Regions from separate parts of the Cytobacillus sp. T106 genome, predicted to be linked through region 3. Evidence: riboswitches for the same ligand, from Rfam matches in the RefSeq annotation. Region 3 holds a riboswitch; each other region holds the start of a gene.
What was found. Region 3 has a riboswitch for S-adenosylmethionine ahead of ABU165_RS24390 (YezD family protein). Riboswitches for the same ligand answer to the same signal wherever they lie in the genome.
Positions count from the first base shown of each region.

Region 1: it holds a riboswitch for S-adenosylmethionine, as region 3 does, so the genes downstream of both, ABU165_RS19510 (LLM class flavin-dependent oxidoreductase) here and ABU165_RS24390 (YezD family protein) in region 3, are expected to answer to the same signal.
Region 2: it holds a riboswitch for S-adenosylmethionine, as region 3 does, so the genes downstream of both, ABU165_RS14070 (Fur-regulated basic protein FbpA) here and ABU165_RS24390 (YezD family protein) in region 3, are expected to answer to the same signal.

Region 1 is NZ_JBEUMK010000012.1:137,053-147,841, reverse strand. It holds gene ABU165_RS19540 (PAS domain-containing sensor histidine kinase) at 13-1,437, shown strand; gene ABU165_RS19535 (AI-2E family transporter) at 1,501-2,586, opposite strand; gene ABU165_RS19530 (mechanosensitive ion channel family protein) at 2,752-3,786, shown strand; gene ABU165_RS19525 (hypothetical protein) at 3,834-4,025, opposite strand; gene ABU165_RS19520 (C40 family peptidase) at 4,241-4,687, shown strand; gene ABU165_RS19515 (helicase C-terminal domain-containing protein) at 4,791-7,082, shown strand; SAM riboswitch class I at 7,185-7,291, shown strand; gene ABU165_RS19510 (LLM class flavin-dependent oxidoreductase) at 7,372-8,418, shown strand; gene ABU165_RS19505 (ATP-grasp domain-containing protein) at 8,433-9,398, shown strand; gene ABU165_RS19500 (YczE/YyaS/YitT family protein) at 9,974-10,588, opposite strand.
Region 2 is NZ_JBEUMK010000007.1:52,592-63,380, reverse strand. It holds gene ABU165_RS14105 (DUF6044 family protein) at 1-323, opposite strand, end outside; gene galU (UTP--glucose-1-phosphate uridylyltransferase GalU) at 529-1,410, shown strand; gene ABU165_RS14095 (MATE family efflux transporter) at 3,155-4,495, opposite strand; gene ABU165_RS14090 (STM3941 family protein) at 4,672-5,211, shown strand; gene ABU165_RS14085 (hypothetical protein) at 5,252-5,809, opposite strand; gene ABU165_RS14080 (TetR/AcrR family transcriptional regulator) at 5,924-6,505, shown strand; gene ABU165_RS14075 (alpha/beta hydrolase) at 6,558-7,364, opposite strand; gene ABU165_RS14070 (Fur-regulated basic protein FbpA) at 7,381-7,548, opposite strand; SAM riboswitch class I at 7,616-7,720, opposite strand; gene ABU165_RS14065 (DMT family transporter) at 8,088-9,014, shown strand; gene ABU165_RS14060 (AAA family ATPase) at 9,123-10,789, shown strand, end outside.
Region 3 is NZ_JBEUMK010000026.1:12,848-23,636, forward strand. It holds gene ABU165_RS24350 (sirohydrochlorin chelatase) at 1-63, opposite strand, end outside; gene cobA (uroporphyrinogen-III C-methyltransferase) at 74-853, opposite strand; gene ABU165_RS24360 (DUF3906 family protein) at 856-1,074, opposite strand; gene ABU165_RS24365 (nitrite/sulfite reductase) at 1,058-2,689, opposite strand; gene cysC (adenylyl-sulfate kinase) at 2,702-3,304, opposite strand; gene sat (sulfate adenylyltransferase) at 3,318-4,463, opposite strand; gene ABU165_RS24380 (sulfate permease) at 4,469-5,548, opposite strand; gene ABU165_RS24385 (phosphoadenylyl-sulfate reductase) at 5,564-6,274, opposite strand; gene ABU165_RS24390 (YezD family protein) at 6,382-6,513, opposite strand; SAM riboswitch class I at 6,633-6,736, opposite strand; gene ABU165_RS24395 (RDD family protein) at 6,857-7,669, opposite strand; gene ABU165_RS24400 (stage II sporulation protein M) at 7,766-8,746, shown strand; gene ABU165_RS24405 (DUF58 domain-containing protein) at 8,857-10,134, opposite strand; gene ABU165_RS24410 (AAA family ATPase) at 10,169-10,789, opposite strand, start outside.

The DNA of each region.
Region 1 (10,789 bases), on a different contig from region 3:
ATCGGAGGCAATATGAAGAATTCTAACATGTTTATGCAGCTGTTTTATCAATCCAGGATCCCGCAGACTGTAGTGATCGGCCATATAGACCAAGTGATTGTAAATGAGGCATTCTGCAAATTTCTCGGCTATTCAATGGAAGAGTGGGCAGGCCTTACAATTGAGGACATAAGCCACCCGGATGATTATAAAAAAGATTTGGAGCTGCTCAATGAAATCCTGGACGGAAAACGGACAGAATATGAGCTGGAAAAGCGTTACATTTGCAAGGATGGCTCACATAAGACAGGGCAGCTCAATCTATCCCTTGTTAAGGGAGAAAGTGCCGATGATCAATATATGTTCGGCCAGATCGTGGATATTACCGAACAAAAGCGATTGGAAAGTAAAAGAGAAGAAAGCGAGCAGAATTACCGGCTTCTGGCAGACAATATCTCTGATTTGATTATCCTGCACAAATATGACGCTACGTATTTATATGCTTCACCATCAGTGAACCGGATCTTGGGGTATGAGCCTGACGAGATGCTGGAGCTGAATGCCTTTAAGCTCATTCATCCTGATGATATCGAAGAAGTCCGCAGAAGATATCAGCTTATGCTGAGAATCGGAGAGCCGTTATTGATCACTCATCGTGTAAAAAAGAAGGATGGGAGCTACATCTGGATGGAATCCCATGTTAAAGGAATAGATGAATATACATTTGAAAGCGGCGCTCAGATTTTATCCGTTTCCCGGGACATTCAGCAAAGGATTGAGACCAATGAACTGCTGAGAAGGTCAGAAAAGCTGGCTGTTGTAGGCCAGATGGCTGCTGCAGTTGCACATGAAATCAGGAATCCGCTGACGCCTATCAAGGGATTCATGCAGCTGTTTTCAGATGGCCGGAGCTTCAATCCTGCTTTTTCTTCCATCATCATCAATGAAATCAACAGAATAGACAATATCATCACTGAATTTCTGGCTCTTGCAAAGCCCCACAGCACAAAGGTCGAAGTTCTTGATTTAAATGATGTCATCAGGCATGTTGTTGACCTGATGATGCCGCAGGCGCTCATGAACAATAAAGAACTCACATTCGAGCCAGGAAATGGACCGTATCCACTGCTTGGAGATCCTAATTCATTAAAGCAGCTTTTTATCAATATCATTCAAAATGCGCTTGATGCCATCGAAGAAAAAGGGAGCAGCATCATTAGCACGGTAAAGGCGGATGGGGAGTTATGCGCCATCATCAAGGACAGCGGATGCGGCATCCCGGCAGAAAGGCTTGCAAACCTGGGAGAGCCTTTTTATTCAACAAAGGAGAAAGGAACCGGCCTTGGCCTGATGACAAGCTACAAAATCGCTGACGATCATCATGGGAGGGTGAAAGTCGAAAGCGATGAGGGCAAAGGGACTACGGTAAGAGTATATTTTCCGGTCCACGGTATGTGAAAAAACCTCGAAAAAGAACAAGAACCGCCTGGCTGCGTCTCCAGGCGGTTCTTGTTCTATCTATCATTCTTTGTTTCCAATTGAGCCTGCCAGGTGGCGGAGCCTGTAGAACTTCCAGAAATCCCTCACAATCACCTTAACAACAGAATAAAATGGAATGGCCACCAGAATGCCGATGAAGCCATAAAGGGAACCTGCCACCAGCAGGACAAGGATGACTGTCAGCGGATGGATGTTCAGTCTTTTTCCCATTACCTGCGGTGTTATGAGATTCCCCTCCAGCTGCTGGACCGCAACAAGGACAATCAGGATTTTAATCACCATGAAAGGTTCCTGCATCAAACCGACAAAAATGGCAGGAATGATGCCTAGAAGCGGTCCGAGAAAAGGGACGACTGTCAGGAACGTGGCGAACAATGCCAGCACTAAAGCATAATCCAGGCCGATGATCAGATAACCGATATACATCAGGACACCATCGGCAAAAGCTATGATAAACTGGCCGATAATATAAGTTGATAAGGTTTTGTCGATGTCCAGCAAAATCCGGTTGCCTTCTATTTTATGCTCATCCGGTATCCATTTCAGCAGTTTCGGCCGGAGTTTTTCGTCATCTTTTGAAAAATAGAAAAGAATGAAGGGAACAACTACCAGGACGGTTGCGATGCTGGTTATGGCTGAAATGATCCCGGTAAGGTTGCTGCCGACTGTATTAATGAATGATTGCGAATAGGAAAGGACCTTCTGCTCGATCTCCTCATAGGAAAGGAAGCCAAAGTCATTCTCATCCACCATTTCCTTTGTCTCTGATGTAAGATCCTCCATTTTGTCAGGGAAAGAGTCTGATATTTGGGTGATCTGTTCTGCTATCAGGCTTCCGCCGAAATAAAAAATTCCGGTTCCAATGCCAATCAGCGTACCGAATACAATAAGGATGGAAGCGGTCTTCGGCATATAGCCGCTCAGCCAGCGGATGACTGGCCTGAGGATATAATAAAGAAGACCCGATATCAGGATGGGGAAGAAAATGGTCGCCACAAGCTTCCGGAATGGCCAGATGAACCAATCGATCTTACCCAATAGAAAAATAACAACCAGCACGAGTATGGCTCCTGTTATATACATAAAAAACGGCTTTTTAATCCACATATTATCCCCCTGGAATCCCTGAATTCAATTGATAGTATCCTTCCTTTTTTCCCTTGCCGCCGGGACCGAAACCCCTTCTTTTATCGGCTTTTAAAATTATCCCTGTTTAGAAAGCGGCCCTATAAGGAATACAAAGAGAAATAAAAGAAGTAAAGGTGAACGGCAATGGACTTTTTTAAAGAATTAACAAGAGAAGAATATATTCAGTTTTTCTCCTGGTTTGCGGCTATTTGGCTTCTAAAGTTCATCCTGCAATTTTTTGCTGCAAGAAGGCGATGGGCCCAGCCGGAAGCAAAAGAAGGCATGCTCTCGGTCCTCAATTGGGCGGCCTTTTACGCTTCCCTGATACTGTTCCTGAACTTTTTTTCAACGCAGGACTGGCTGAATTATACGCTCTATCAGGCAGGGGACGTTAAAGTCTCACTGCGGCTGATATTTACGGCCTTCCTTATTGTTTCTCTGGCGAATAAGTTTGTCAGGGTTCTTACGCTGCAGATTCTGTCTTCTGTCTATGAACATTATCATGTCGACAGGGGGCTGAGATATACATTCAACCGCTTCATCTATTATGCGATCATGATAGCGGCGGTTGCCGTCAGCCTGACAACGGTCGGTCTTGACCTTACTGCGGCAGGAGCGGCTCTCGGGGTGCTGGGGATCGGAATCGGCTTTGGGATGAGGAATATTGCCGGCAACTTCATTTCAGGCATCATCATCCTGTTTGAACGGCCTGTGGAAGTAGGGGAACTGATTGAGATCAATAATAAAATCGGAACCATTGAAAGCATACGGCTTCGTTCCACGATAGTAAGAACTGCGAAAGAGGGAACGCTGATCGTTCCAAACCAGCATTTTATTGAACAGATCATCAAAAACCGGACTGGATCGGAAATGCTTGCTTCTGTGGAGGTCAATATAAAATTCGGAGAAGATACAGGCAGAATTGAAAACTTGCTGAAAGAGGCGGTCCTTCAGGAAGCTGATCATTTTTCAGCGTATTTAAAAGTAAACCTTGCTGAAATCAGGCTGGTTGACTTTAAGTATGATACGATGCTGTTTTTAATCGAGGTCCCGGTCAAAAATTTCGATACTAAGCAAAAATATGAAAGCCGCCTGCGCCATGCTATAGCCGGCATCTTTTATGAACATGATATCAGCCTTGCCTCCTTTCCTGCTGCAGAGAAAGAGGCAGGTATGTAAAACAGAGGCCAGGGCACCTGGCCTCTGTTTTTTGCAAGTAATCAAAACTAAAGCTTGCGGCCCAATAAAGCCTTCAAGCCGAGGAAAAGCAGGGCAGCTGCAAATATTATCATGGCTGTTACACCAACAGCGGTAATAAATGCGGCAAAGCCCCCTGTCACAAAAGCCAGTCCGGCTGTTTGAATCAGTGCATACCCTGCAAGGATGCAGGCAAGATATAGAAGGGGAAGCTGCTGCACTAAGAACACCTCCTTTATTTACAGTATATGTATCTAATAAATTGGAGGATTGGGTACTTTGTAATCGCTTACTATAATTTTATTGGTCGAAAAACGTCAATATTTGTAATCCTTTTGTTACATAACAAACATGTTTTTGTAAATTATTTTTCAGGAAGCATGTGAGAAACTAAGTTCATCACAAAACAGAGAGAGAAAATTACTTGGGGGACAACATGAAGAAGCTGATCACAAGCGTTTTTCTTTGCACTAGCCTGCTTTTTGCCGGATTGTTTGGGGGAGAAAATACAGAAGCGGCTTCCTATGGTTCTTCTGCGGCTGCAGTGGCCCAAAAATACATAGGAGTTCCTTATAAATGGGGCGGCACTTCGCCTAAGGGCTTCGACTGTTCCGGCCTTGTCGGATTCACCTACAGCAAAGCCGGAAAAAAGATTCCCAGAACTACCGGGCAGCTTTATAAAACGGGACAAGCCGTACAAAAGAAAAGCCTGAAAAAAGGGGACGTCGTTTTTTTCAGCACCTATAAAAAAGGTCCATCACATGTCGGCCTTTACCTTGGAGGCAACAAATTCATCCATGCGTCAAGCTCTAAGGGCGTTAAGATTGATTCTATGTCCAATCCTTATTGGAGCAAAGCCTATTATGGAGCTAAACGAATTTAATTATGATAACCAAGGGCGGGACAATCCCGCCCTTTTTGTTTGCCTGAATCCGGGAACATATGTGCTATAATGGTACTATCATAGATGGCAAGGAGACCTTGTGATGACTAAAAGCTGGAGAATTTCTGCCAGAAGCCTGGCGGAATATGTCTATCGTTCCGGAAGCATTGAGTCCGGGTTTGCAGCAGCTTCCTCGATGGCTGAAGGAACGAAAGCGCACAAGAAAATTCAGAGTACTTATAAGGAAGAAGATGAATATGAGGTTTTCTTGAAGGAAGCACTTCAGCATGAGGAGATTGAGTTCCTTCTTGAGGGGCGATGTGACGGGATTATTCAGGAGGATGGGGAACTGGTTGTAGATGAAATCAAGTCGACGGCAAAGGATTTGTCAGCTTTCGATGAAGATACCCATCCTGTGCATTGGGCTCAGGCAAGATGCTATGCTTTTATGCTTGCAAAAGAGCGCGGGCTTGAGAGAATCACCGTTCAGCTTACCTACTTGCAGATCCACACTGAAGAAGAAAAGCGCTTCAGGAAGGTGGAGACTTTATCCTTCCTCGAAGGTTATGTGAAGGGGCTGATTGCTGACTTTTATCCTTACGCACGGCTCATGCTCCATCATAGGGAAAAAAGGGATACCAGCATTAAAGCCCTGCCTTTTCCCTTTCCGGAATACAGGAAGGGACAGCGAAGGCTTGCAAAAGCTGTGTACAAATCAATTCTGGATGAAAAGGACTTGTTTGCCCAGGCGCCGACCGGGACAGGAAAGACCATTTCAACTGCTTTTCCCGCCATCAAGGCGATGGGAGAGGGGCTGCTGTCAAGGATGGTCTATCTTACAGCCAAAACTATCACAAGGCAGGCAGCCGAAGAAGCTTTTTCATTGATGCAGCAAAAAGGCCTCCATATGCACACGGTAACAATAACGGCCAAGGACAAAATATGCTTTCAGGAGCAGACGGTCTGCCAGAAAGAGCATTGTCCGTTCGCTGACGGGTTTTATGACCGCCTCAATGAAGCAGTCCTTGATATCCTCTCTCATGAATCCATCATTGACCGGAGTGTTATTGAAAAATATGCCATGAAGCACACAGTCTGCCCGTTTGAATTTTCCCTGGAACTTGCATATGCCGCAGACGCAGTCATATGCGATTACAATTATATCTTTGATCCCCGGGTGTCCCTGAAAAGGCTTCATACAGAAGGCAAGAAAAAGACAGCTCTTCTGATCGATGAGGCGCATAATCTGGTGGACCGGGCGAGGGATATGTTTTCGGCGGATCTGGGGAAGCAGAATTTCCTTCAGCTGAAAAGGGCTTATAAAAACACGGCCCCGCAGCTTTCTGCAGCAGCTAAAAAGATGAATGATGTTTTTATCTCTTTCAATAGAGAATTAAAGGAGGAAAGCTATCGCATTCACGAAGAGCTGCCGGAAAATCTGCTGGAGCATCTTGAGGACTTTGCTCATTGCTCAGAAAAGGAGCTGATCAGCGGCAGGGGAGATGAGGGCCAGGAACTGCTGCTTGATACTTATTTTTCTGTACAGGCTTTCCTGAGGATATCAAGGCTGGCAGATGAGCGATTTGTCATTTATACAGAAAAGTCCGGAAAGGATGTAGTACTCAAGCTGTTTTGTTTAGATCCATCCTATCTTGTCCAGAAAATGGGCAAGGGCTTCCGCAGCAAACTCTTTTTTTCGGCTACCTTCCAGCCATTCGATTATTTCAAGAACATGCTGGGCTGGAATGAGGATCATTATTCCCTGTCATTGCCTTCCCCGTTCCCGAAAGAAAATGCAGAAGTTCTTGCTTTGCCGCTTTCAACTAGATATAAGGACAGAAGCGCGACAGGTGAAGCTTTGATCCGATCGGTAGAAAAGCTGGCAGCTGAACGGCCCGGGAATTACTTAATCTTTTTTCCGTCTTACCAATATATGAGGGAAATCCATGAACAAATGAAAGAATCCAGCACTATCAGGATGATGGTACAGGAACAGGGGATGGCAGAGGGAGAAAAAGAAGAATTTTTGTCTTCCTTTAAGGAGGAACCTGAAGAAAGCCTTCTTGGGTTCGCTGTGCTGGGCGGAATTTTCTCAGAAGGGATCAACTTGAAGGGAACCCGGCTCGGCGGTGTCATTATTGTTGGTGTGGGGCTTCCACAGCTGAGTCTTGAGCGTAATCTGATTAAAGATTATTTTCAGGCTGAAGGAAAAAACGGCTATGATTATGCGTATACTTTTCCGGGAGCCAATAAAGCAGCCCAGGCTGGCGGGCGCCTCATCCGTTCAGAGGAAGACACAGGAACCATCCTGCTGATTGATGACCGCTTCCTTCAAAAAAGATATGAACAACTGCTCCCTGCAGAATGGTTTCCGCTAAAAAGGCTCACACGATAAAAAAGGCTTGCAGGAAAAAAAACATTTTTAAAAATAGTTAGACTAGTCAGTTGACAGAAAGCCGACCTTTGTTGTAGGATTACTATGAAATCAATTGAATATTTCTTATCGAGAGTGGTGGAGGGACTGGCCCTGTGATACCCGGCAGCCGCTGACTTAGTCAGAATGGTGCTAAATCCAGCAAAGCGCAATGCTTTGGCAGATAAGATAGAGGCATACAAACTTCTTCTTATCGGAGAAGTTTTTTTTATTGCTGACAACAAGGTGCAAGTGAGAGGAGAAGAGACAGATGAAATACGGATTTTGGCTGCCGATCTTTGGCGGCTGGCTGCGCAATGTAGAAGACGAGAAGATGCCCCCGACCTTCAGCTATGCGAAAGAAGTCATCCAGGCAGCAGAGAAGTGGGGATATGATACCACATTAATAGCAGAACTTTACTTGAATGATATAAAAGGCCCGGAGCAGGATTCACTTGAAGCATGGTCAACTGCGGCCGCTCTTGCTGCGGTGACTGAGAAAATAGAAATTATGACGGCTGTCCGCCCAGGCTTCCATAATCCTGCGGTGACGGCAAAAATGGCAAGCAATATCGACCATATCAGCAATGGCCGTTTTACCCTGAATGTTGTATCCGCATGGTGGGAGGAAGAGGCGCGCCAGTATGCCGGCATCTTTACTGAACATGATGAGCGCTATGACCGGACAGAAGAATTCGTCAAGGTCATGAAGGGTTTATGGGAAGAAGAAACCTTTAATTTTGACGGCAGCTATTATTCTATTAAAAACGCCCATTTGTCCCCTAAGCCGGTGCAAAGGCCGAATCCGATCCTTTATGCAGGCGGAGAAAGCCCCCGCGGCAAGGAAGCAATTGTTAATCACTGCGATGCCTATGTGATGCACGGCGGGACAGTTGAAGAAGTAAAAACTAAAATTGATGACATGAGAGCACGCAGGCAGGAAAGCGGGAATGAGCCATTTAAGTCTTTTGGCATGGCAGCCTACATTGTCTGCCGCGACACAGAAGAAGAGGCGCAGGAAGAGCTTGCCCGCATCACCAATGTAAAAGAATCAAGCGGCTATGCAGGCTACAAAGATTTTGTAGGCAAATCGCAGCTTGAGCAGCAGGTAAAGCTGTACGATTATTCCGTTTCCAACCGGGGCCTCAGGCCAAATCTGATCGGAACCCCTGAACAGATTGCTGAACAGATTATTGCTTATGAAGAAGCCGGCGTCGATCTGCTTCTGCTTCAGTTCTCTCCACAGCTGGAGGAAATGCAGAGATTTTCGGAAAAAGTCATGCCGCTGGTTGAAGCCAAAAGGAAAATCTTAAAGTAAAAGAGGGAGAACATATGAGCAAAATACACATCATACACGAAAACAGCGAATGGACTGCCCATTTGACAAAAAGGCTGGAAGAGCTGGGTCTTCCTTATGAGGAATGGTTTTTGAATGAAGGGATTGTTGACCTGACCAGTGCACCTCCGGAGGGGATTTTCTACAGCAGGATGAGCGCATCTTCCCACACAAGGGGGAACCGCTTTGCACCGGAGCTGACGGAATCTGTCCTGTCATGGCTTGAGCAGCATGGCCGCACCGTTTTCAACGGAAGCCGCGCTTTAAGGCTGGAGGTCAGCAAAGTCAATCAATATACAGCGCTGAATGCTGCAGGAATCGCCACTCCGAAAACAATAGCAGCTGTCGGAAAAAATCAAATTCTTGAAGCAGCTGTAAAGCTCGACAGCGCTCCGTTCATCACGAAGCATAACCGCGCAGGCAAAGGGCTCGGCGTCCAGCTGTTCCATTCTCTGGACGCATTGAGGGAATATGTCGAAGGGCCGAATTTTGAAGAGCCTGTCGATGGCATCACTCTGATCCAGGAATATATTGAGTCGCCAGAATCATATATTACCAGATGCGAATTCGTGGGCGGAAAATTCGTCTATGCCGTCCAGGTGGATACATCAGAAGGCTTTGAGCTTTGCCCGGCCGATGCCTGCCAAATCGGGGATCTGTTCTGTCCTGTTGGCGAAGAGGTGGAAGAAAAGCCAAAGTTTAAGATCATTGAAGGCTTCAACGACCCGATCATTGAAAAATACGAAACCTTCCTCAGGAATAACGGCATTCAAATCGCCGGCATTGAATTTATTAAAAATGCCAATGGGGATATTTATACGTATGATGTCAACACAAACACAAATTATAATTCTGACGCAGAGGCAAAAGCAGGCAAATACGGCATGCTTGAAGCCGCCAAATTCCTCGGTGCCGAGCTTGAAAAAGAACAGGCTAAGGTTAGGGAATACAGCAGAGTGTGATAATAATAGAAGAAGGCCGCTCATTTGGGAGCGGCCTTTTTTGATAGTGTGACTTCAATTCCGGATGGAAGGAGCAGGATAGTGAAGGAATGGAGTGGGTTGCCAACAAAAAATTAATAAGCGGAGATTTTCCGGTTAAATTGATAATAGGGCTCGAAAGGGTATAAATAAGCGGAGATTTTCCGGTTAAGCGAAGCAAAATGGTGAATTTTCCTTTTTTTCGGGTCGATAGCCGGAATTTCTCCCTCTATTTAAGCTGTTTTTAGAGCTCTTTTGAAATTAACGGGAATTTCTCCGCTAATTTGTCAAACCGCGCTGAACCTCATCCTGTCCCTGGAAGGCCAGCTCTTTTAGTAGGGTGGGGTGGGGAAAAATTGCTCTTTTAGCTGGTATTCCTGCCTCACAACAAAATCGTTAATTGAACATACGGTTGCTTATCTTCAACAAAGTGCAATCTCTATAAAAAAAGCTCAGAGCATTATAGCTCCGAGCTTTTTGTGTGCTAATTTCACTGCTAAAGAGTCTGCTGCAAGTACTGCCAATTCGGACTTTATACTGACAGAACCCGAAATATTTTATACAACAGCTTTCTTCAACCCATTTGCCATTATAATTTCCAGCTTAGGATGGAAATACTGCACCACTAGGCCGAGTGTCAGTGTGACCAGGATGGTTCCAGGGCCGATCGCTCCCTGGAAAAGAAACGCCAGAATAAGGGCAAATCCTTCACTGGCTATACGGGAAGTCCTTAAAGAAAGGCCAAACCTGGTGTGAACGGCGACCATCAAGGTATCCATCGGGCTTGGAGGGAATTTTGCCTGAAGGTAGACGGCGATCCCCAGACCCATTGTCAATATGCCTGAGAGCAAAGTACAGGACTGGGTGAGCAGCATGCTTGGAGAAAAGTCCTTGAATACTGCCAGCAGCCAGAAATCAATCAAAGCACCAATGACCAGAATGGTTCCTGCCGCCAGGATTTCCGGCTTTTTCTTCAATAATATAGAGTTGATGATGATCAGAGCAATTCCATTTATGAATACACAAGTCCCTACGGTCAGCCCGAAAAGATGGGACTCGCCAACTGCCAGTGCATCCCAAGCAGAGGCGCCGAGGGCAGATTTGATAATAAGCGCCACACCTAACGTGAGGACAAGCAGCCCTGCTGCAAAAAATAAAATTCTTTCCTTCATGTTGTTCTCCTTTATCAGGCTGTTACACCTTATTTTCCTGTTTTAGCCGCATGAGAGAAAGCGGATTCATGCGGAAGATACATTGTATCATCACCATTTGCCTTATGAAAAGATTAATTTTTTCCCAACATAAACTTTGCTTCAAATTTGATGAATGTTTTCAAGTGGGTTAAAATATGGTATAGTATTTAACATTCGTTC
Region 2 (10,789 bases), on a different contig from region 3:
ATAAAATGAGTTTTCAGCAAAAGATACATGCCCATGAATGCAGCACATCTTGTAAGGAGCTGATTAAGGGCATAGGCTGTCATGGTCGGAAAAATAGAAAACAGCCAAACGATGCCGCTGAGTTCAGTGCCAAAGGCATTGCGCGGCAGGCCGTTGATGACCTGCGGGATGACAGCCTCTGCCGTTCCATAAGTCTGCCCGCTTTCTCTGAGGACTTTATACCATGCCAGGTTAGAATCCAGGTTGTCATGGACTCGTATATGCGCAGCTTCCCCGAGAATGAATAAGGGACTTACATACAAGGCAATGGCAGCAAGCGCCATGATGATATTTTTTCGGTCTTTCAGGAATAGATTTCCGGTCAATTCATACACCCCGCCAACTCTTGCATTGGTATTAAATTGTGCGGGCATCAGGAGAACTATTCCTTTTTTTCCTGATTAAAAGGTGCATATCCCGTTTGTCCCTGTTCATATGTTCAGTTGAGTGCACTTAATTCAGCTGAAATTCTGCTGGGAGGTATCAAGCATGATCAGAAAAGCGGTCATTCCGGCGGCCGGTCTTGGCACCCGTTTTCTGCCCGCCACCAAAGCCCAGCCAAAGGAAATGCTGCCGGTTGCCGACAAGCCTGCCATCCAATACATCGTGGAGGAAGCCATTCTTTCCGGCATTGAGGATATTATCATCATTACGGGAAGAAACAAACGTGCAATTGAAGACCATTTCGATAAGTCTATCGAACTTGAACTGATACTGAAGAAAACCGGCAAAACCGAACTCTTAGAAAAAGTGGAAGCAGCTTCGAATCTTGCTTCAATCCATTATGTAAGGCAAAAGGAACCATTGGGACTCGGGCACGCAGTTCTTTGTGCAAAACAATTTATCGGGAATGAGCCTTTTGCTGTCCTCCTCGGTGATGACCTGGTTGATTCCGGTACCCCTGCTCTCTTGCAGATGATCAGCCAATTTAAAGAAACTGGAACGTGCATGATCGGTGCAAAGGAAGTTCCCTGGGAGGACGTTTCCAAATACGGGATCATCGACTATTCCTTCAAAGCAGGCAATCTTTGTAAAATCGAGCAGCTGGTCGAAAAGCCTTCGAAGGACTCTGCTCCGACCAATCAGGCTATCATCGGGCGCTATGTTCTTACACCAGAGATATTTACTGTACTGGAGTCCCTTCAGCCTGACTTTTCTGGAGAAATCCAGCTGACTGAAGCTCTTTCGCAGCTTCTGAAAAAAGGGCCCATGTATTCATGTCTGATAGAAGGCAATCGCTATGATACCGGGGATAAATTCGGTTTTCTTCAGGCTTCAATCGAGTTTGCGCTTAAGAACGAAGAGATTAAAGAAAAGCTGGAGCGATATTTGTATAGTTTGCGGGAGAGAGAGAAGAGACCGGAGAGCTGAAAAAAGACACTCTTTGGTGGAGTGTCTCAGAATCTAAAAAAAATGAAGCCAAACTGAGCGGCAAAATTAAAACTGGGAATTTAAGGGGAAAACTCGTTCTGGGAAAAAGTGAAGAGGACTTTCTAAAAACGGTAAGGCTTGAAAAAAGTTAATGACACATCAACGTGCAGCCAAGTCATGTATCCCCACGATGGATACATGATTTCTTTTATTCTTCCTAGTCATGTATCGCAGGAGCCTGATGGGATACATGACTTTCTTTTTTTCTCCCCACTCATGTATCCCAGGAGCCTGATGGGATACATGACCATCCTTTTTTCTCCCTACTCATGTATTCCGGGAACCTGATGGGATACATGACTTCCTTTTTTTCTCCCCACTCATGTATCCCAGGAGCCTGATGGGATACATGACTATCTTTTTTTCTCCCTACTCATGTATCTCAGGAGCATGATGGGATACATGACCATCCTTTTTTCTCCCTGCTCATGTATCCCAGGAGCCTGATGGGATACATGACCATCCTTTTTTTTCTCCCCACTCATGTATCCCAGAAGCCTGATGGGATACATGACTTTCTTTTTTTCTCCCTACTCATGTATTCCGGGAACCTGATGGGATACATGACCATCCTTTTTTCTCCCTACTCATGTATTCCGGGAACCTGATGGGATACATGACTCTCCTTTTTTCTCCCTACTCATGTATTCCGGGAACCTGATGGGATACATGACTCTCCTTTTTTCTCCCTACTCATGTATTCCGGGAACCTGATGGGATACATGACTCTCCTTTTTTCTCCCCACTCATGTATCCCAGGAGCCTGATGGGATACATGACCATCCTTTTTTCTCCCTACTCATGTATTCCGGGAACCTGATGGGATACATGACCATCCTTTTTTCTCCCCACTCATGTATCCCAGGAACCTGATGGGATACATGACCATCCTTTTTTCTCCCTACTCATGTATTCCGGGAACCTGATGGGATATATGACTCTCCTTTTTTCTCCCCACTCATGTATCCCAGGAGCCTGATGGGATACATGACCATCCTTTTTTCTCCCTACTCATGTATTCCGGGAACCTGATGGGATACATGACCATCCTTTTTTCTCCCTACTCATGTATCCCAGGTGCCTGATGGGATACATGACCATCCTTTTTTCTCCCCACTCATGTATCCCAGGAGCCTGATGGGATACATGACTATCTTTTTTTCTCCCTACTCATGTATTCCGGGAACCTGATGAGATACATGACCATCCTTTTTTCTCCATGCTCATGTATCCCAGGAGCCTGATGGGATACATGACCATCCTTTTTTCTCCCTACTCATGTATTCCGGGAACCTGATGAGATACATGACCATCCTTTTTTCTCCCTACTCATGTATTCCGGGAACCTGATGGGATACATGACCATCCTTTTTTCTCCCTACTCATGTATTCCGGGAACCTGATGGGATACATGACTTTCTTTTTTTCTCACTACTCATGTATCTCAGGAGCATGATGGGATACATGACCATCCTTTTTTCTCCATGCTCATGTATCCCAGGAGCCTGATGGGAAACATGACTTTCTTTTTTTCTCCCTACTCATGTATCTCAGGAGCCTGATGGGATACATGACTCTCCTTTTTTTCTCCCCACTCATGTATTCCAGGAGCCTGATCGATATATGACTTTCCTTTTTTCCGCACGCCAAAAGACACTCCGCACAGGGAGTGTCTTTTGGCGTGTCATTTTTCAGTTGAAAACAGCTTTTTCTTGTCCCATCTGCCGTATTTATAGTACGAAAAAGCAATCACGCTGCTGATCATAAAGCTTGTTCCCATTCCGTATGCGATCCCCTCTTCCCCCATCCATTGTGAGAACAGCCAGGTCAAAGGGTATCTCAGCACCCAAAAGGAGATGATATTGAGCACAAGCACCTGGAACATGGCACCTGCAGCCCTTACTATGCCATTTAATACAAAATTAAGCCCGAGGAACGGATAAAAGAAAGCAATTGATACAAGATAGCCTGTACCAAACTCAACGGCTCCAGGCTCGGTAATGAACAGGGATATTCCCGCTTTTGCTAATAGCACAGCCGCTCCGGCAAACAAGAGCATTATGCCTAAATTGTAGAGTGAACCATAGAGCGCAATCTTATGGACCCTTTTCCACCGGCCTGCCCCAATATTCTGTCCTGCCATGCTGTTGACGGCTGTGCCGAGCGCCGAAGCCGGCAGCATGATCAGGCTGTCAATCCTCTGGGCTGCCCCAAAGCCTGCAACCGTGTCCGCCCCGAAGGAATTCACCACACTCATAATGGCCATTACACCCGCTGAGATCACCATCATCTGGAGTCCTGATGGTATGCCTAATTTTAGTATCGTCCACACTTCATCTTTACCGGGCATGAACGGTATCGAAAAAGGTGCGAGTTTTCTTTTTAAAACAATATACATGCCAGATATGAATGCGATCCCCTGGGCGGCAAGAGTGGCATAGGCAGCTCCATCGATCCCCCATCCCAGGATAGAAATGAACACAGGGTCCAATATGCTGTTTAGGACCACCGCGACCAGTACAAAAATCAGCGGCGTCCTGCTGTCCCCCAGAGAACGAAGAATCGTCCCGATAAAATTGTAGCCGAACAAAAAAAGGATGCCGAGGAAATTAATCTTTAAATACGAGTCTGCTTCAGCAATCATCGCCTCTGGGGTATCAAGCCACTGGAGAATAGGCTTTGAAGCAAAATAGCCTGCCGCTCCCAGCGCAAGGGAAAGCAGTGTGAGGATAATCACAAAACTGTTTAGATATTGCCTCAGACCTTTCTCATCATCTCCTCCTTTTTGCTGCGACAAGATTGTCAAAGCTGCATTATTGATACCGATAATAAATGACAGCACCGTAAATATGACGGTGCTTGAAACAGCAATGCTGCCGAGTGACGCGGCTCCAAGCAGATTCCCCACCCAGAGGCTGTCAACAAACTGGTAAGAAACCTGCAGCAAGTTCGTCAGCATGATGGGAGTAGAAAAAATAAACATCTGCTTCAGAATATTCCCTTGTGTAAAGTCTTGCTGGGACATAAAAACCACACCTTCAATAATGATTGCTTCTATTATTTCTCTTTTTATGTATAAATTCTACTCAAACGTTTCGAATATCGGATTATTGCTTCACCATGGAATTTTTTGGTTTATATTTCGGTATAAGGGGGAATTTTCCATTTGGTATCTACTAAACAATCAATAAGGAGGACAAGATGGAAAAACAATTTTATGCCGCGAAAGGAAAATTCTTTCTGTTTATGCTGGTTGTATTGGCTGCAGGTGTATTTTTTGCCTGGCTGGCTGCAGATATGGTTTTACATGAAGAAAACAGGGAAACTTTTATGCTGATTATCTATATACTGTTTGCTGTTTTATTGTTTGGATGTGCCCTGCTTTTTGCAGGAATGATTTATGACAAAGCCCCCTTGGTTTCTTTCAGCACAGAAGGTCTGGAAGTCAATGGTCCAGGCGGCCCCGGGCTCATCGTCTGGGAAGATTTTGAGGGTATCTTTCCATATGAGGTTCAAGGCAATGCTTTCCTTGGGGTTATCGTGAAGGATGAAGAAAAATACATTGAAAGGCTTCCAGCGAGAAAGAAAAGATTGGTGAAGATCAATCAAGGAACCGGTTTTCCACCTTTTAATATTAGTATGAATTCCCTTAAACAACGGAAGGAATTCATTGAAGAGCTGGAGAAAAGGGAAATACCGATTCTGGTTGTTGAGGAAGAACTGGAAAAAGAAAACATATAAAAGAATATCCCTCCTCTCTGATTGAGGCGGGATATTCTTTTCATATATTCATCTCTTTGCTTTTTTTAGGGGCCTTTGGCCAGATAAAATAACTAATGCAATAAATCAAATCTGCTGCTAGAACAATCGACCATATTTTCACGACACCGGATAGTGCTTCCGTTCTCCCAGGATCATCTATGATTAGCACGGTTCCCATCAGCAAGGCAGCTCCGATAAGATATGCGGCCCCATGCCTCGCAAAGCCTTTTATATTATGCCTTGCATGATCCATACCATATCTTTTTTCCGGCCGTTTCCCCTTTTTGGCGATGTAATATAAAAATCTTTCATCCGCCCACTGGATCATACTTTTTCCAAAGGCTATCGACACACCGATATATACGGCAGCCAATGCATGTGCCTGTGTTGCTTCTGAGCCTCTGTATAAGTCCGCACCCGCTGCTGCCAGCAGGATCAGATCTACAACAGGAGTCATCGCGAGCAGGATGAGACCGGTTTTCTTTTTTCCGAAAAGATAACGCATACAAAGACCGGCCAGGATTAAAACCCAAAAGCCGACTTCACACCCTATGATAACCCACAATATCCAGTTCATACTTTCCCCTTCCAGTACTATTGTTGTTTAAACTCATCATAACACCACACTTTTAGTGATACAAGTGTATTATTAAAAATTGAAACCTGTTTTACGGTCTGCTACACTGAGACTATGCCTAAAATAGTTGATCATGAACAAAGGAAAAAAAGAATCGTCCAGGCCACCTGGCAGGTTATTTTGGATAAAGGGGTGGAAGGTGCGTCTGTCCGCAATATTGCAGCGGAAGCCGGTGTTTCTCTTGGCGCCCTGCGCCACTATTTCTCCACACAAGATGAACTGCTTGTCTATGCAATGAAACTGGTAAATGAAAATGTGATAAACAGGGTTTCGGAGATTGCATTGAAGGATTTGCCCCCAAGGGAAAAGGTTTATCAAGTCCTGCTTGAAATTGTTCCAACCACTGATGAGAAAATGGCAGAAATGGAGGTGTGGTTTGCGTTTGTTGCATACAGCAGGCAAAAGGAAGAATTTCGAATCCTGAAGCAGGGAATATATACGGGGATTGTTCAGATGATGGATTTTCTAAAGTCCCATGGAGAGCTGAAGGATGGCCAGGATCATGATCTTGAGACTGAAATGTTATACAGTTTCATTGACGGGCTGGCCCTGCACAGTATGCTCGAGCCTGAACGTCTGAAACCGGACAGAATAGAAAAAACTCTCCGCCGCTACCTGGATAGAATCCTAAAATGACCACAGATGACCGGATCTTTTAAAATCCGGTCATTTTCAGCATTGATTCAGTTCATGAAGATGCATATGACTGCTGCTCCCTGAAAGCTTTGAGCCATTCTGATGTGCATTCGATCAGCTCCGCAAAGCAGCGGCCGGCTGAATAGGTATGGCAGGCTCCTGTAACATAATGCAAGGAACATGATCCTTCCTTCCGCTTCCTGAATTCTTCCGCATATCTTCCTGAGTGGGATACCGGAATATCCTGGTCTGCTGTTCCATGTACAATCAGGACATCGCCCCTGTATGCCGCAAGCTCTTCCAAAGGTTCATATCTCTTCAGCGAAGAAAAGTAATTGTCCGTTAGCTGATAGCCCAAATAATCAAGTGAAGCTCCCTTGTCCAGTGCCTTTACCTTTTCACTGCCGACAATGCAGACGATATCCTGATATGGTCTTGCAGAAGCCGACCATATGATAAGCTTCCGGATGCGGACATCTTTTGCAGCAGCCAGCACGGCAACGGCTCCGCCGAGGCTATGGCCGATGAGAGAAATTGAATGAGGATTTGCATAATCAAGCTTCACTGCAAAATCGATAGCAGATAAAGTCTGCTCCAGCAAATCGGGAAGACCTGTTTCTCCGTACTCACCCGGACTCTCCCCGCAGCCCTCATAATCAAAGCGGAGGACAAGATACCCCTCTGCAGTAAGACGGTTGGAAGTTTTAACAAATAGCCTGTCGACACCAATACGGCTTCCTGTAAACCCATGGCAGATGATGACCAGGGGATAGCGGCGGTTCTTGCTGAATCCTGCAGGAAAATCCAGCGATCCGCACAAGTGCTTATCCTTCCAGGGTATTAGAATACTTTCTGACATATATAGTCCCTTCCCTCTATTCATTAATATGTGATCTGTTTTCCTGATAAAGTTTTAACAATTCTTCGTACGGCACCTGAAATAGCTGGCGGCCTTCTTGTTTGTATATACCCATGGACAGCAGCTCTGAAATCAGCTGGTCCTTTTTCTCTTCTTCTTTTATCATTATAGTTTCTTCCTTCATTAAAAAAGCCCCTTCTGACCGGTGGCCCGGAAGCAGAAGAGGCTTTATGCGCGTATGGCTGCCGCTTCTCTCATCTTCCAAGCTTCCGCTTGTTGGATTTGGCACAGTTCTCGCAAGGAGTCTGCTGCCGAGGCTTCATAGGGCCAATTCCCTCCGCCTCTCTGGATAAGAGTATTCCTATAAGTTTTGTTGGAATTAAATATACGCTACTTTCTTTTGATTGTCAAGATGTACTGCTGCAATTTCCTGTTCAGCTTTTTATTCAGCTGATATAGCCAATAGGTTTCCTGTCTGAAAGTGAAATGCAAATCACAAGTCCCGATTTTAACGGCATGAGTGTATATATAATGCCCCCTCTGGAACATCGGAAACCAGGAGAACTCTTTTTCAGTTACATCCATATGGAGTCTAAACCCTTGGATGAAGTCATCATATTCAAAGGCAAATCTCTTGAAGCGAAAGCAACAGTCTATCACTTCTTTCAGTCTATTTTCTATTCTACTTGAATAAGAATAATAGAAGGTATATGGGAGGTGGGAATGATGCAGGGCAATCGCATTCTATCTTTATGGTACGCCCTTCTGGCAATTGCGTTCTGGGGTGTTTCATTTGTTTCAGTCAAATGGCTGGTATATTATTTGGCACCGGGTGCCCTGGTTTCCTTAAGATTTATGATTGCTGCCATCTTCCTGGGCTGCCTTCTCACAATATTCAAAGAATCCTTTTACATAAAAAAAGAGCATTTCGCCCATGTTTTTATTCTTTCGGTACTTGGGGTGTTCATCCATCAAATGGTACAAGCTTCTGCCATGCTCACCCTGGATGCCTCTGCTGCCGGCTGGATGATCTCTTTCACACCTGTTTTTACTAGTTTGCTTTCCTTCCTTTTCTTATCTGAAAAGCTTTCGCTCCTTAAAATTGGGGGAATGATGATTGCCGTTACAGGGGTTCTGGTTATCTCTGCAGAAAATTCAGGGGGTATGCTTCAATTCAGCCCTGGTCTTGGTTATTTCCTCCTGCTTTTCAGTACCTTTAATTGGGCTGTTTATTCGATTTTGTCCAAGAAATTTGCACTTCCCTATTCTTCTCTTGCTGTCACCTTTTGGACAAGCCTGATAGGCTGTTTGGCGACTCTGCCATTCCTTTTGAGAAATCGGGGGTATGAATTACTGTATACCCTCCCTTTGGACGGGTGGCTGCACCTGCTGTTTCTAGGCATTTTTGTATCGGCCCTGGGCTACTGGTACTGGGGAAGGGCGCTTGAGGTGCTCGAAGCGACACAGGTTTCGGTCATGATGTATTTGGAACCGCTGTTTACACTGCTGGCAGCAATCCTTATTCTCGGGGAAAAAATCCCATTATACAGCAGCATCGGCGGAGTTCTGATCATCATGGGAGTGTCGGCTGTTAACAAGCCGGTACTCGGCTTCCTTATGAAAAAGCTTTTTAAATACCCTGTAAAATAGAATTTAAAACCCTTTACCAAAAATTACATGTTTTTTCCCTTGCATAAATCTATACAGTCCGAACAAGTTTTCCTATAATGGAGATAGATTCATTTAGGAGGGAAATTGTTGAAATCCACTTTCAAAAAAATTTCGAAACCTGTCCCCCTTATTTCATTGGCCATTCTAATTGCTGCTGCTGCGCTGTGGTTCAGCCTATCCGGCAGCAAAGAAGTTACCATTCCCTTTTCTTCCATAGAAAATATCATTCAGGATCATCCTAGTGAAACTGTCCTATTAAAAGAAATGAAAAATGGCACTCTCCATTTGACCGCAGGTACAGCTGAGTATGTGTCACAGGTGCCTCCAAACAGCCAAATGGTTGCTAAACTGATTGAAAATTACAATATCCAGTACAGCTATTCTTCCGCAAATCCATTTACATTCTGGATTTTGGGTGGAACACTGATCCTTTTTGCAGGGATTGGCCTTTACCTTCATAAATCCGGCAAAGGAATATCCACCGCCAATTCGATGAAAAACAGCGCCAGCAAGGCAAAGCCCCTTCCTTCCATCACAATGGATAATATTGGCGGCCTTCAGGATGAAATGAAGGAGGAAATCCTCCAGACACTTTCCATCATTAAAGACAGGGAAGCATCAATCCAGCTTGGTGTGAAGCCGCCAAAGGGAATCCTGCTTTATGGACCTCCGGGTACAGGCAAGACGCTGCTTGCCCAGGCGATTGCCAAGGAAATCGGCGCTTCATTCTTTTCAACCAGCGGATCTTCTTTTAATGAAATGTTCGTCGGCGTAGGCGCCTCAAGGGTCCGAAGCTTATTCCAGAACGCCAGAAAGCACTCACCTGCAGTTGTCTTCATTGATGAAGTCGATGCCCTTGCAGGCAAGCGGAAGCAGCATGGCGGGGACGAAAGCGAGAAAACATTGACTGAGCTGCTTGTCCAGCTTGACGGCGGCCATTCAAATGACGGCATCCTGTTCATCGCTGCTACAAACCGCAAGGATATGCTGGATGATGCATTCCTCCGTCCAGGCAGGATTGACTTCTCTTTCCTAGTTCCGCTTCCGGATACAAAAGGAAGGCAGGAAATCATCAGCATTCACACAAAAGGCAAGCTTCTGGCAGAAGATGTAGCAGCTTCCCTGCCTGCACTGGCAGAAAGCACTTCCGGCTTCTCAGGGGCTGACATCAGCTCTCTCTTTGAGACAGCCAGCAGAAGGGCCATCCGGAACGGGAAAGAAAAAATAGATAAAGAAGACCTTGATTTTGCCATTGACCGGACGGTGCTTGGAAGCACAACACGCCCGCTTCAGGACCCCGAGACTAAAAAGAGGGTTGCCATCCATGAAGCCGGACATGCCTTGATTGCCGCCATCACCAAGCCTGGCTCAGTAAGAAAAGCAACAATCATACCACGTGGACAGGCGCTCGGATATGTTGCACCCATACCAAAGGAGCTTCATCTGTCCACCAGCAGTGAGCTGCTTGACCAGGTCAGCATGATTCTTGCTGGCGGAGTTGCAGAAAGGCTGTATCTCGGCGAGCATAGCATCGGTGTCAGCGGCGATGTCCAGCAGGCCAAGCATATACTTGAGCAAATGGTGGAAATCGGCTTATTCCAGGACGGTTTCAACCTGACCTTTGTCAAAGCGGAAAAGGAAGCCAAGATGCAAGAGCTGTTCCAGCAGGCTCTAGCTAAAACAGAAATGCTCATTAAAACGAATGAATATGAATTTGAATGCCTGGTTGCGGCCCTTCTGAAGAAAGAGACACT
Region 3 (10,789 bases):
CCTTGCTTCCTGTGCCCCTTTTTTCGAGCGGGTGCCGTGGCCTATATAAAGGATCGATTCCATGTTCCTCCTCCTATATTCCCTGGATGACCGGCAGCCTGGGCGCAATTTCTTCCTCAAACCAATGGAGTTTTTTGTGCAGCTTTACGACTTCCCCGATAACAATCATGCTTGGATTGCTTATGCCGGCCCGTTCAACCAGAGGCAAGATTGTCTCAAGCGTCCCTGCGACAGTCTGCTGGCCAGAAAGCGTGCCCCAGTGCACAAGTGCTATCGGCGTTTCCTTTTCCTTGCCGTTTTCAAGGAGCTTGTCGACAATATTAGGTAGATGGGAAACCCCCATATAGACACAAATTGTATCAACCGCCCTTGCAAGATGGGCCCATTGATGCTCTGCTTCCCTGTCACCAGCCTGGTGTCCGGTCACAAAGGCGAAGCTTTTGCTGAGGGTTCGGTGGGTGACAGGAATTCCTGCGTAGGCAGCAGCTCCGATGCCGGCTGTTATGCCTGGAACTACTTCAAAAGGGATATCATTAATGGCGCATTCCTCGGCCTCTTCCCCTCCGCGGCCGAACACGAAGGGATCTCCGCCTTTTAATCTCACAACATTCTGGCCTTTTTTGGCGAATTTAACAAGGAACCGGCTGATTGTTTCCTGTTTCATTGTATGATAATGAGGCAGCTTGCCGCAGTAAATCAGCTGGGCGCCTTCTTTTGCGTACTCCAGCAGCTCAGGATTAACGAGCCGGTCGTATAAAATAACATCTGCCTGCCGGATACAGCGCAGCCCTTTTACCGTTATCAGCTCGGCATCCCCCGGTCCTGCTCCGACCAAATATACTTTTCCTGGCATCACTACCACCCTTTCTCATCTTCATCAAAAATATAGCCTGCCGTTTTTGCAGCCCGCTTTTTTTCGCGGAGGGCCACTTCCTGTACGCCCGGTTCTTTTAAATAAAATTTCTCGAGCTCAACATCCAATTGGCGGAAGGCCGCCTCGTCATTTTCAGCGAGGATGACAGCGGATATCTCTTTTTCTTCCAGCTGTACACTGAATCTATAAAGGTAGGCCATGGGCTTCTCTTCCCAAAATAATATCAAGCTGCTGCTGGAAAAGCTCCAGACCGGCCCTGCCGACAAAATCGAAGAAGGATTCCCCTGCTGACTTTTCATTCTTGAAAAAGTGCAGCAATTCCTCAAGCACATCGGCCAGCTTTTCCGCTTCTACTTTCCCTTTCAGCTTTTCGTTGAATTTGCCGCCGGCATTAAGCGTTCCTCCTACATAGATTTCGTAAGCCTCCACCATTTCCTTGTTCTCATTCCGCACCTTCATTCCCTGCAGGCCGATATCGGCAATCTGCCTTTGGCCGCAGGAGTTCGGGCAGCCAACCATATGGATTCTGACCGGCACATCCAGGGTGATCCGGTTATCCAGCTCTTCAGCTATCACGCGCATCCTTTCTTTAGTTTCTACAAGTGCCAGATTGCAATATTCAATCCCGGTGCAGGAAACCGCGTGGCCGATAAAGGAATTGGGATTGATGGTGATGCGGCTGAAAATCGGCTCCTGGAGCAGTGCTTCAACGTTTTCCTCAGGTATATTGGGAATGATCAGGTTCTGCGAATTGCACGTCCTGATTTCTCCATTCCCATAATGGGCAGAAATGCGGGAAAGCTCGAATACTTCATCAGCCGACAAACGCCCCACCGGTACATTGAACCCAAGGAACTTCAGGCCGGGCTGTTTCTGGTCATGGATACCGTAAAAATAGCCGGCATTCCAGCCTCCTGCAGGCTCTGTTCCTTTTTCAGGAAGAGGCCCTGTGTACTCCAGCAGCTTTTCCTTGAATTTCTCCGGACCCCAGTCAGCCATAAGGAATTTCAGTCTGGCCAGATGCCTTTTTTCCCGGTAGCCGTAGTCCCTGAATATTGTTGTTACGGCAATGGCTGTTTCCAGTGTGCGTTCAGGCTCAATAAATACGTCCAGCGTTTCTGCCAGATAAGGCCGGGAAGAAAGTCCGCCGCCAACCTTCAGGTGGAACCCTTTTCTCTCATCGCCATCAATCACCTTGACCGCCGGGGTGAAGGATACACAGTTGATTTCCGCATTAGAAGCATTATGCAGATTAGCTGAAATTGACATTTTATATTTTCTGGGCAGATTGGAGAAATCTTCATTTTTCTGAAAATAGGTATATACTTCATTAACAATCTCAGTGGTATCAAACAATTCATGCGGATCAAGCCCGGCAATCGGATTGCCGACGATTGTCCTTGTGATGTCACCGCATGCCCCTGCACTCGAAAGGCCTACAGCCTCCAGCCTGTTGAAAATATCAGGGATCTGGCTGATTTCAAGCCAATGGAATTGGATGGCCTGCCTTGTTGTTATATCAAAGACGCCGCGCCCGTAGTCCCGGGCAATTCCGGCCAAAGCATCTACCTGCGGCTTCGTCAGGATGCCGGAGGGGACGTTCACCCTCATCATGAAATAGCCGTCCTCCTTCGGGCGCTGCAGGTACAAGCCTGCCCATTTGAACAGGTCCCACTGATCCTTTGGAATGGATTCAAAGCCGTTTGCTGCATAATAGGGAATATCATTAAGAATTTCGAGTCCGTCTTTTTCCAGCTTTGCTTTCTCCGTTTTGTTCAGCTTTTCATTATCAGCCCAATGCTTTACATATGCCATTCTTGCCCCTCCTTAAATGATTCCCTGCTCTTTTAAGTAGATTAATATCTTTTCAGCTGCCTCTTCTGGAGAAAGCTGGTCAGTCCGAATGATGATTTCCGGGTCTTCCGGCTCTTCGTAAGGAGCATCGATCCCCGTGAATCCTTTAATCTCCCCGCGCCGTGCTTTTTGGTACAGCTGCTTGGGATCCCGCTTTTCACATTCTTCCAAAGGGCAGTCAATGAATACTTCAATGAACTCCCCTTTTTCCGGAAAAAGGCTTCGCACCAGTTCCCTGTCCTTCCGGTAAGGCGAGATGAATGCTGTACAGACAATCTGGCCGCTGTCAGTAAACAGCTTAGCCACTTCACCGATCCGGCGGATATTTTCATTCCTGTCTTCTTCTGAGAATCCGAGGTCGCGGTTCAGTCCATGGCGGATATTATCGCCATCCAGGACATATTCATCAATGCCATCCTTGAAAAGCCGGTGGCTGACGATATTGGCTATGGTCGATTTACCTGATCCGGACAGCCCTGTCAGCCAGAGCACACAGCTGGCATGCCCGTTTTGCGCCCTCCTCTCTTCTTTTGTTACTGCTGCTTCATGCCATGTAAGATTCAGTGAATGTGCCATGCATTCTTCCTCCTTAAACCGTTTCTTTTTCCCGCAAGCCCTGAATCAGCACCTCAATTACTTCTTTCCTGCTGAAAGAGGATGGCGGGATTTCTCCGGCACGGAGCATTTCCCTGACCTTTGTGCCTGAAAGGATTACCCGGTCATCCGCTGTATGCGGGCAGGTCTTGTCGGAAGCCATGCCTTCACACACATTGCAATAGAAGCTGTGCTCGAAAAATAAAGGCTTGATCCCCAGCTCTTCTTCGGTAAACTCCCTGAATATATGCTGGGCATCATAGGTTCCGTAATAATTGCCTACTCCGGCATGATCGCGCCCTACGATGAAATGGGTGCATCCGAAGTTCTTTCTGGCGATGCTGTGAAAAATAGCTTCCCTCGGCCCCGCGTACCTCATGGCTGCTGGATAGACTGCGAGCTGGACACGGGTTTCAGGATAATAATGCTCCAGCAGCACCCGGTAGCTTTTCAGGCGGACATCTGCCGGTATATCATCCTCCTTCGTATCCCCGACGAGCGGGTTAAGGAAAAGGCCATCGACTGTTTCAAGGGCAGCTTTCTGGATATATTCATGGGCCCGGTGCACCGGGTTCCGCGTCTGGAAGCCGACAACCGTGTTCCAGCCTTTTTCAGCAAATAAGGACCGCGTCTCCTTCGGTGTCAGCCAGATATCTGTGAAATCTCCTTTATCAGGACGCTTAATCAGTGTAATTTTTCCTGCAGCATAGGTGCGGCCTCTTTCAAAAAGCTTATTAACTCCTGGATGTGCCCGGTCAGAGGTCCGGTAGACTGAAAGTGCCTCTTTTTCCAGATCTGGCTGGTAAAGCTCGGAAAGTTCAAGGATCCCGTAGGTTTCTCCCTTATGATTCAGCCTGCAGATATCACCTTTATGAAGGTCAGCTGCTATATCCGGAATGATCGGCAGCGTGACCGGTATCGGCCATACTGTACCATCTGCAAGGCGCATACTTTCAACCACAGATTCGTAGTCCTCCTTTCCCAGAAAACCTGTCAGCGGGCTGAAAAGTCCACAGGCGATCAGCTCCAGGTCACTTAATGCAACTGAGTCTATCTCTATCTCCTGATTCGTGTTCTGGATCGGATAATCCGGATTGAATGCTTCTATGAGTTTGCCTCCATGAGGCATAGGTAGTGACATTTTCATCAGCCTTTCCTTGCTAGTTTATAAGTTTCATTTTCCGGCAGGGCCGTATTCTGCCTTCCCATCAGGAAACGGACACCGAATACAGAAATAAGGACTCCAGCCATGGCAACAATCGGGTAAAAGTCATGCTTAATGATGATTTGGATCAAGGTATAGCTCAGTACCATCGACAGTACTGGCGACACAAGCCATACACCGAGGAGCCTGATGACAATTTCTTTCTGGAAAACAGAGCGCCCCTGGCCGGCAAAGCCGATTCCGATGATGGAGCTTGTCGTGATCTGGGTCAAGGGGACGGGAATCCCGAATAAGGATGCAGCAGTGACAATGCCTGCCCCGGTACCAGAAATGATGCATCCTTCTTCGAGCCTGATATCAGTGATTTTCTTTCCGTTTGTCTCCAGCACTTTACTGCCGAGAAAAACAGCGCCTGCGGCGACGAATATACCGCCCCAGAAAATCCCTGCCCCTGGCGGGAGGATGTCAGCACCAACAAGGGGGCCAACCGCATTGGCAACATTATTCATGCCGGCCGAAAAGGCTTCAAACAATCCCATGAGTGTGACCAGGAAGCCAAGGAAGCGGATGGTGCCCGGCTTTTTGGTCTTCTTGGTTGAGCGGAGTATCCTGATCAGCTTCGCTGCAATGACAGCAATGATAAAAGCGGCCAGCGGCGTAATCAGCCAAAAAGAAATGATCCACAAGAGCTTGGAAGCAAATAAAGATTGATAAGCAATCCCTGCCCCTACAACTGATCCGACTGTCACCTCACTGGTCGACAGCGGAATTCCGAAAATATTGGCCAGGAAAAGCGACAGTGCTGCAGAGGCAAGGACAATCAGGGCTATGCTCACGGTGAAAGTGCTTTTCGGCACAATCCCGCTTCCCATCGTTTTGACAACCTCACCCCCTCCGAGCCAGGCGCCAAGGAATACGGCGGCTCCGCACAGCAGGAGAGCAGTCTTTCGGCTTTTGATGGATCCTGATCCGTATGCAATCCCCATCGAGGCAGCTGCCCCGCTTGCTCCTATATTCATGGCAAAGAATAGTCCAATGGTCATTGCTATTGCTGCAAGCATGGTCATGCCCCCCTTTCACCCGGAATGCAGGCCGCATTCCGTCTTGCCGGTCCCAGCCCACCTGCCTGCCCTGCTGTCCCCGCCAACTCCTGCAGCCCTTGTACAGGGAAAGCATCCAATGCTTGGATACCCATTGTCATGGAGGTTATTATATGGGAGATCTTTTTTACGGATATGCTCCCAAACTTCCTCCCAAGTCCAGTGAATAAGAGGGCAGATTTTTACATTTTGAAATTTGCTGTCCTTGTTTAAAAATTGCGCCCCAGCCCTGGATGCAGACTGATCCCTCCTCAGCCCGGAAATCCAGGCGATTTTGTCTTTCATGGCTTCCTGGAGCGGAATGATCTTCCGGATGCTGCAGCAGCGGTCCGGCTCTCTTTTCCACAGTGCCGGTCCATAGGCTTCCCGCTGGTCATCCAAAGAAAGGGAAGGAAGCTTCCTTTCAATATTCAGCTCCGGAAAACGCTCCTGCACCCTTTCAATGACCTCATAGGTTTCCGGAAAATGGAGCCCGGTATCCAGGAAAATAATATGGGCATCAGGCTTTATCCCTGTGATAAGATCAATCAGTACAATCGCCTCAGCCCCGAAGCTTGAGGCGTAGCTGATATCTTGCGCGCTGTAATGGCTATAGGCCCATTCCAGCACTTTTTGTGCTCCTTTGAATCCATCGTTTTCAGGGAATGATGGCGGTTCCCAGCTGGTGTATGTTACGGTGGTGCTCATTTCAGTGCTCCTTTCATGGTGCCTTCTGTTTTTTGACTGATTTTTAACAAGAAAAAAGGCAGCCTTCCTCCCGCTTTTGGGAAAAAGACCGCCTCTAGTTTGTCTAGTCAGCGCGCTTTATTAGATTGAAGGCGAACCTTTTCATTCTTCTCAATTTGAATGACCTTGCCATCCTGCACCACAAGTGTGATGCTTCCAAACTTTACAGACTGCAGCATCCTTTGCAGATGTGCGGCCACTTCCTCCCAATCAGCATGCTTCAGATCGGCTCGCCTCCTTTTTGAATGGCTGGGATGGGGACAAGGAGGAAAAAGAAAACGCCTTTTCCAACAGGAAAAGGCGCATTTCGCATACTTGCACCTTATCTCCCAAAATGCTGGACATTTTGCTGGAATTGGCACCTTGCTTTTAGCAGGTTGCCGGGCTTCGATGGGCCAGTCCCTCAGCCACTCTAGATAAGTGATATAATCAGGAGCGTTTGCTCTGATTTATTTTATTGAAATTAATCCTACCATACCCATATGATTTGTCAACGAGTTAACGAAAAGTTTTCTAATAATTTTTTTAATTAGGAAAATATGCTCATTTTATCTGATTCTCAAATTCCCACTCCTCTTTCCCGATTAAATAAAGAACCAGCAGGATGTCTTCCAGCTGCCTGAATGACTTTCGTTCCGGATCGATATCGAGCTTTGGCAGGAGTGAATAAGAAAGTTTTTTTGTGAGCTCTTCTCTTTTGCCTATAGGGAGCTGGAGCAGCCTCTCACTATAGGTCTTTAAAAGCTTCCACTCCTCGGCGCCAATCTTCCTGACAGTCCACTCGTCCATATATATATCTTCCTTTTTCAGGCCTCTTTCCTGGATTTCTTTTTCAATCCCGGTCATTTTACCCGGCTTCTTCTTTTTCCGTTCATGCACGACCACTGTCCCGGCAGCCAGATCGCCGACCCGTTTATGCCTGGAATGAAAAAATACCATCAGAATGCCAAGCAGATAGTACACCGGCAGGGAGTCTATGATGCGGAGGAGATTTCGGATAAAGCTTGAGAGCAATGTGATGCTCTGGCCGTTATCCTGAATGACCCTTATTCCCATGATCTTTTTCCCCAGTGTCCTTCCTGCCCAAAAATATTCCAATACAAAAAAATATCCCCAGTTGACCAGAAAAAGGCAAATTAGCATAATGGCGAACGGCCATGAAAGAAAAGTATCATCAAGAAAGAATGCTGCGGCACTGGAAGCATAAAAAGCAAATAAAAGAATGCTCGCCAGATTGAATACCATAAGGATCAGCTGATCGATGATGAGGGCCCCGGCCCTGCTGCCAAGTCCGGCAGGCTGGAATTGAAGCGATACAAATTCAGGTGTTTTGATAAGAATTGTTTCTGTTTGCATGATGCACCCCATTTCCTGGAAGTTTTGCCTGTATCTCACTCTCCCTATGATTTATAATGGAGATACAACTTTTATGGTTACAGGCAGGTGATTAGATTGAATAGTAAACAGTTCATCAAGCAGCATCGGGAAAACTGGCAGGAGCTCGAGGAGCTGCTCGCCAGGATGAAAAGACGAAAAGCCGCAGGAACTGATTTGGCCCGGTTTGACAGGCTGTATCAGAAAGCAGCACAGAATCTTTCATTCTCCCGGACTTTCTTTCCAGACGAAGAAGTGACTTTTTATTTAAATGATCTTGTCGCAAAGGCGCATAATCTTTTATATAAAAGCCAATCCTCCAGTATGGCCCAGCTGAAAGATTTCTTCCAGATCAAGTTTGTGCGGCTATTGTTCGAGCAATGGAAATTTGTCGTTGCCAGCATGCTCCTTTTCACATTGGGCGGTTTGGGGAGTTTCTTTGCTGTGATCCATGATCCGCTTTCAATCCATTCGATTCTCCCGGCCGAGATGTCCGGGGCAATTGATCCCCAGAGGCTCGGCGAGAATGAAGGTGCGGTCGATTCTGCGGTCATGTCAGCAAGCATCATGACCAATAATATCCGTGTCGCAATCCTCGCATTTGCCGGCGGTATCACCTTTGGGATTTTGACCGTTTATCTTATGATTTATAATGGCATCATTGTAGGCGCCATTGCCGGCCTGTTTTGGTCTCACGGAAAATCTTATGAATTCTGGGCCTATATTGTCCCCCATGGGATGATAGAGCTTACCGCGATATTCATCGCGGGCGGAGCCGGCCTGCTTATGGGATATAAGCTTCTGGTCCCGGGCAAATACTCCCGGGGCTATCAGCTGAAAACCAAGGCAAAAAGGTCGGTTCAGCTGCTACTGGGAACTATTCCGCTCTTCATCATCGCCGGATTGATCGAGGGGTTTATCACCCCTTCCCCGCTCCCGCTGGAAATGAAGTATATGGCTGCCTTCCTGACGGTCCTTGGACTGCTGTTTTATGCCTGGTCAGGCTGGCTCCTGGATCAAAAGCGAAAACGCCTGGTTCATCCCCTGCAAGCTCCATAAATATTTGCAGGGGTATATGCTATGGATGCTCTAAAAAACAGTTTCGCGCTCCCGACAGCTCACTGAGTGCCGGTGAGATAAACAAAATCTCTCCATGTAAATGGCGGAAATTAAAGAAGCCCCCGATTCAACACATTGATATAATGGGACACAGCAGCTGCTGCGAGACTTCCTTCAGGCGCTTCCGCCATTTGCAGGCCTTGTTTTTCCCATCTCAGCTTTTCCCGCTTTGCAATAAGGATCTGCTGCTGCGCCATGCTTTTTAGCATGGCGCTTTTTATATTGTCCGGCCGATCTTTGGCCCGGGCTGACAGGATATTGTCTTCGATTCCGAGCATAAAGAACAGGTGCCGCTGCCGGATCCTTTTTAGATAAACAAGCGCACCTTCCTCCAGGGTGAAAGTCCTTACATCAGAAAAGAGAAGCAATAAGCTCCTTTTGTTCTGGACAGACTGCAAATATTGAAAGGCACCGCTATAATTGGATTCTGCAGCATCCGCCTGTATCGAATACAAAGCTTTCAGGATGAAGTTTAAGTGCTGCATCCCTTTTGAAGGCGGTACATACGATTGAATGTCTTTTGAAAAAGCAAGGACGGAAACATAATCACCGTTTTTGAGCGCCGCGGCTGCGGTAGTCATTGCCGCTTCCAGCGCCTTTTCAAGCCTGTTGCCCGTTTCCAGTTCCGCCCCCATGATCCTGCCGCAGTCAATCATAATGGTGACATATTTTCCGTGCTCCGGCTCATGGACATTGGCCATGACCTCCTGAAGCTTGGCTGTCTGCCTCCAATTGATTTTACGGGGATCATCTCCTGGCGCGTATGCCCGTATTTTTGAAAATTCCCCGGCTCCGCTCTGCTGCCTCCGGATTTTTTCTCCTTCATAAAGCAAATAGGACTGAGCATTCTCAAGATAGCGCCGGGTTTCGGTCAAATCAGGAATCACTTTGACCTGGCTTTCGGCTTCTTTCACCATCTGCTTTTCCCATAGGCCAAGGAAGCTGCTGCAGCGGATATAGATCCTGTTCAGCGTATAATGCCCCCTTATACTGGCTGCGGTTTCATATTGGACTGTCCCCCTCGTGTTTCCTGCGAGCTTTCTTTTAAGCGGAAATGGCCTGGCAAAGGAGTCGGAGAGATCATCAATGATCCGCAACGTTAAAGGCAGCTGGGAATGGTTTTCTATTTCAATGCCAACATCGGCAGGAAGCCCTCTTTCCATCTCTTCCGGGACTCTCCGTTTCAGCTTGATCTGAGAACTCTTAGGCAAAAAAGCCAGGTCGGCAAAGGAAAGCAGCAGAAAGCCGATATTGAGTCCTGCTGCCAGTTTCCACGGCACTCCCCAGATTGCTGCCGCAGCAGCCAGGGCCAGTGAAAGAATAAACATGCCGATGAGGAGCCGCTTTCCGGGAAGTATGCCTCTATCTCGGAACAGGAACCGATCCCACAAGCTCATCGATTGTCTGGTCAACAGTCCTTCCCTCCAATTCTGCATTTGGGGATAATTGGATCCTATGCCTTAAAGCAGGCTTGGAAACCATCTTGATGTCATCAGGGGTAACATAATCGCGGCCAGCAAGATAAGCCCATGCCCTACCTGCTTTTCCGATGGAAATGGCCGCCCTTGTACTGGCGCCGAACCGGATGGACTCTGCTTCCCTCGTCTTTCTGACAATCCTTATGACATAATCCAGAATATCCTGGCTTAAAGCCACCCTCTCGATATTTTTCCGTATGGACAGAAAGTCCTCGAGTGAAAGTGCCTGCATGATCGACCCGGCTTCCATCCGTCCTTCCAGCACAGACTGAAGCACAAGCTTTTCCTCATCAAATTCAGGAAAACCAATGATCAGTTTGAAAAGGAAGCGGTCCTGCTGGGCCTCAGGCAAAGGATACGTCCCTTCAAATTCTATCGGGTTCTGGGTTGCCGCAACAAAAAATGCTTCCGGGAGCTGATAAGTTTCCCCCTGAATCGTCACCTGCTTCTCTTCCATTGCTTCCAAAAGCGCAGCCTGTGTTTTCGCAGGTGTCCTGTTGATTTC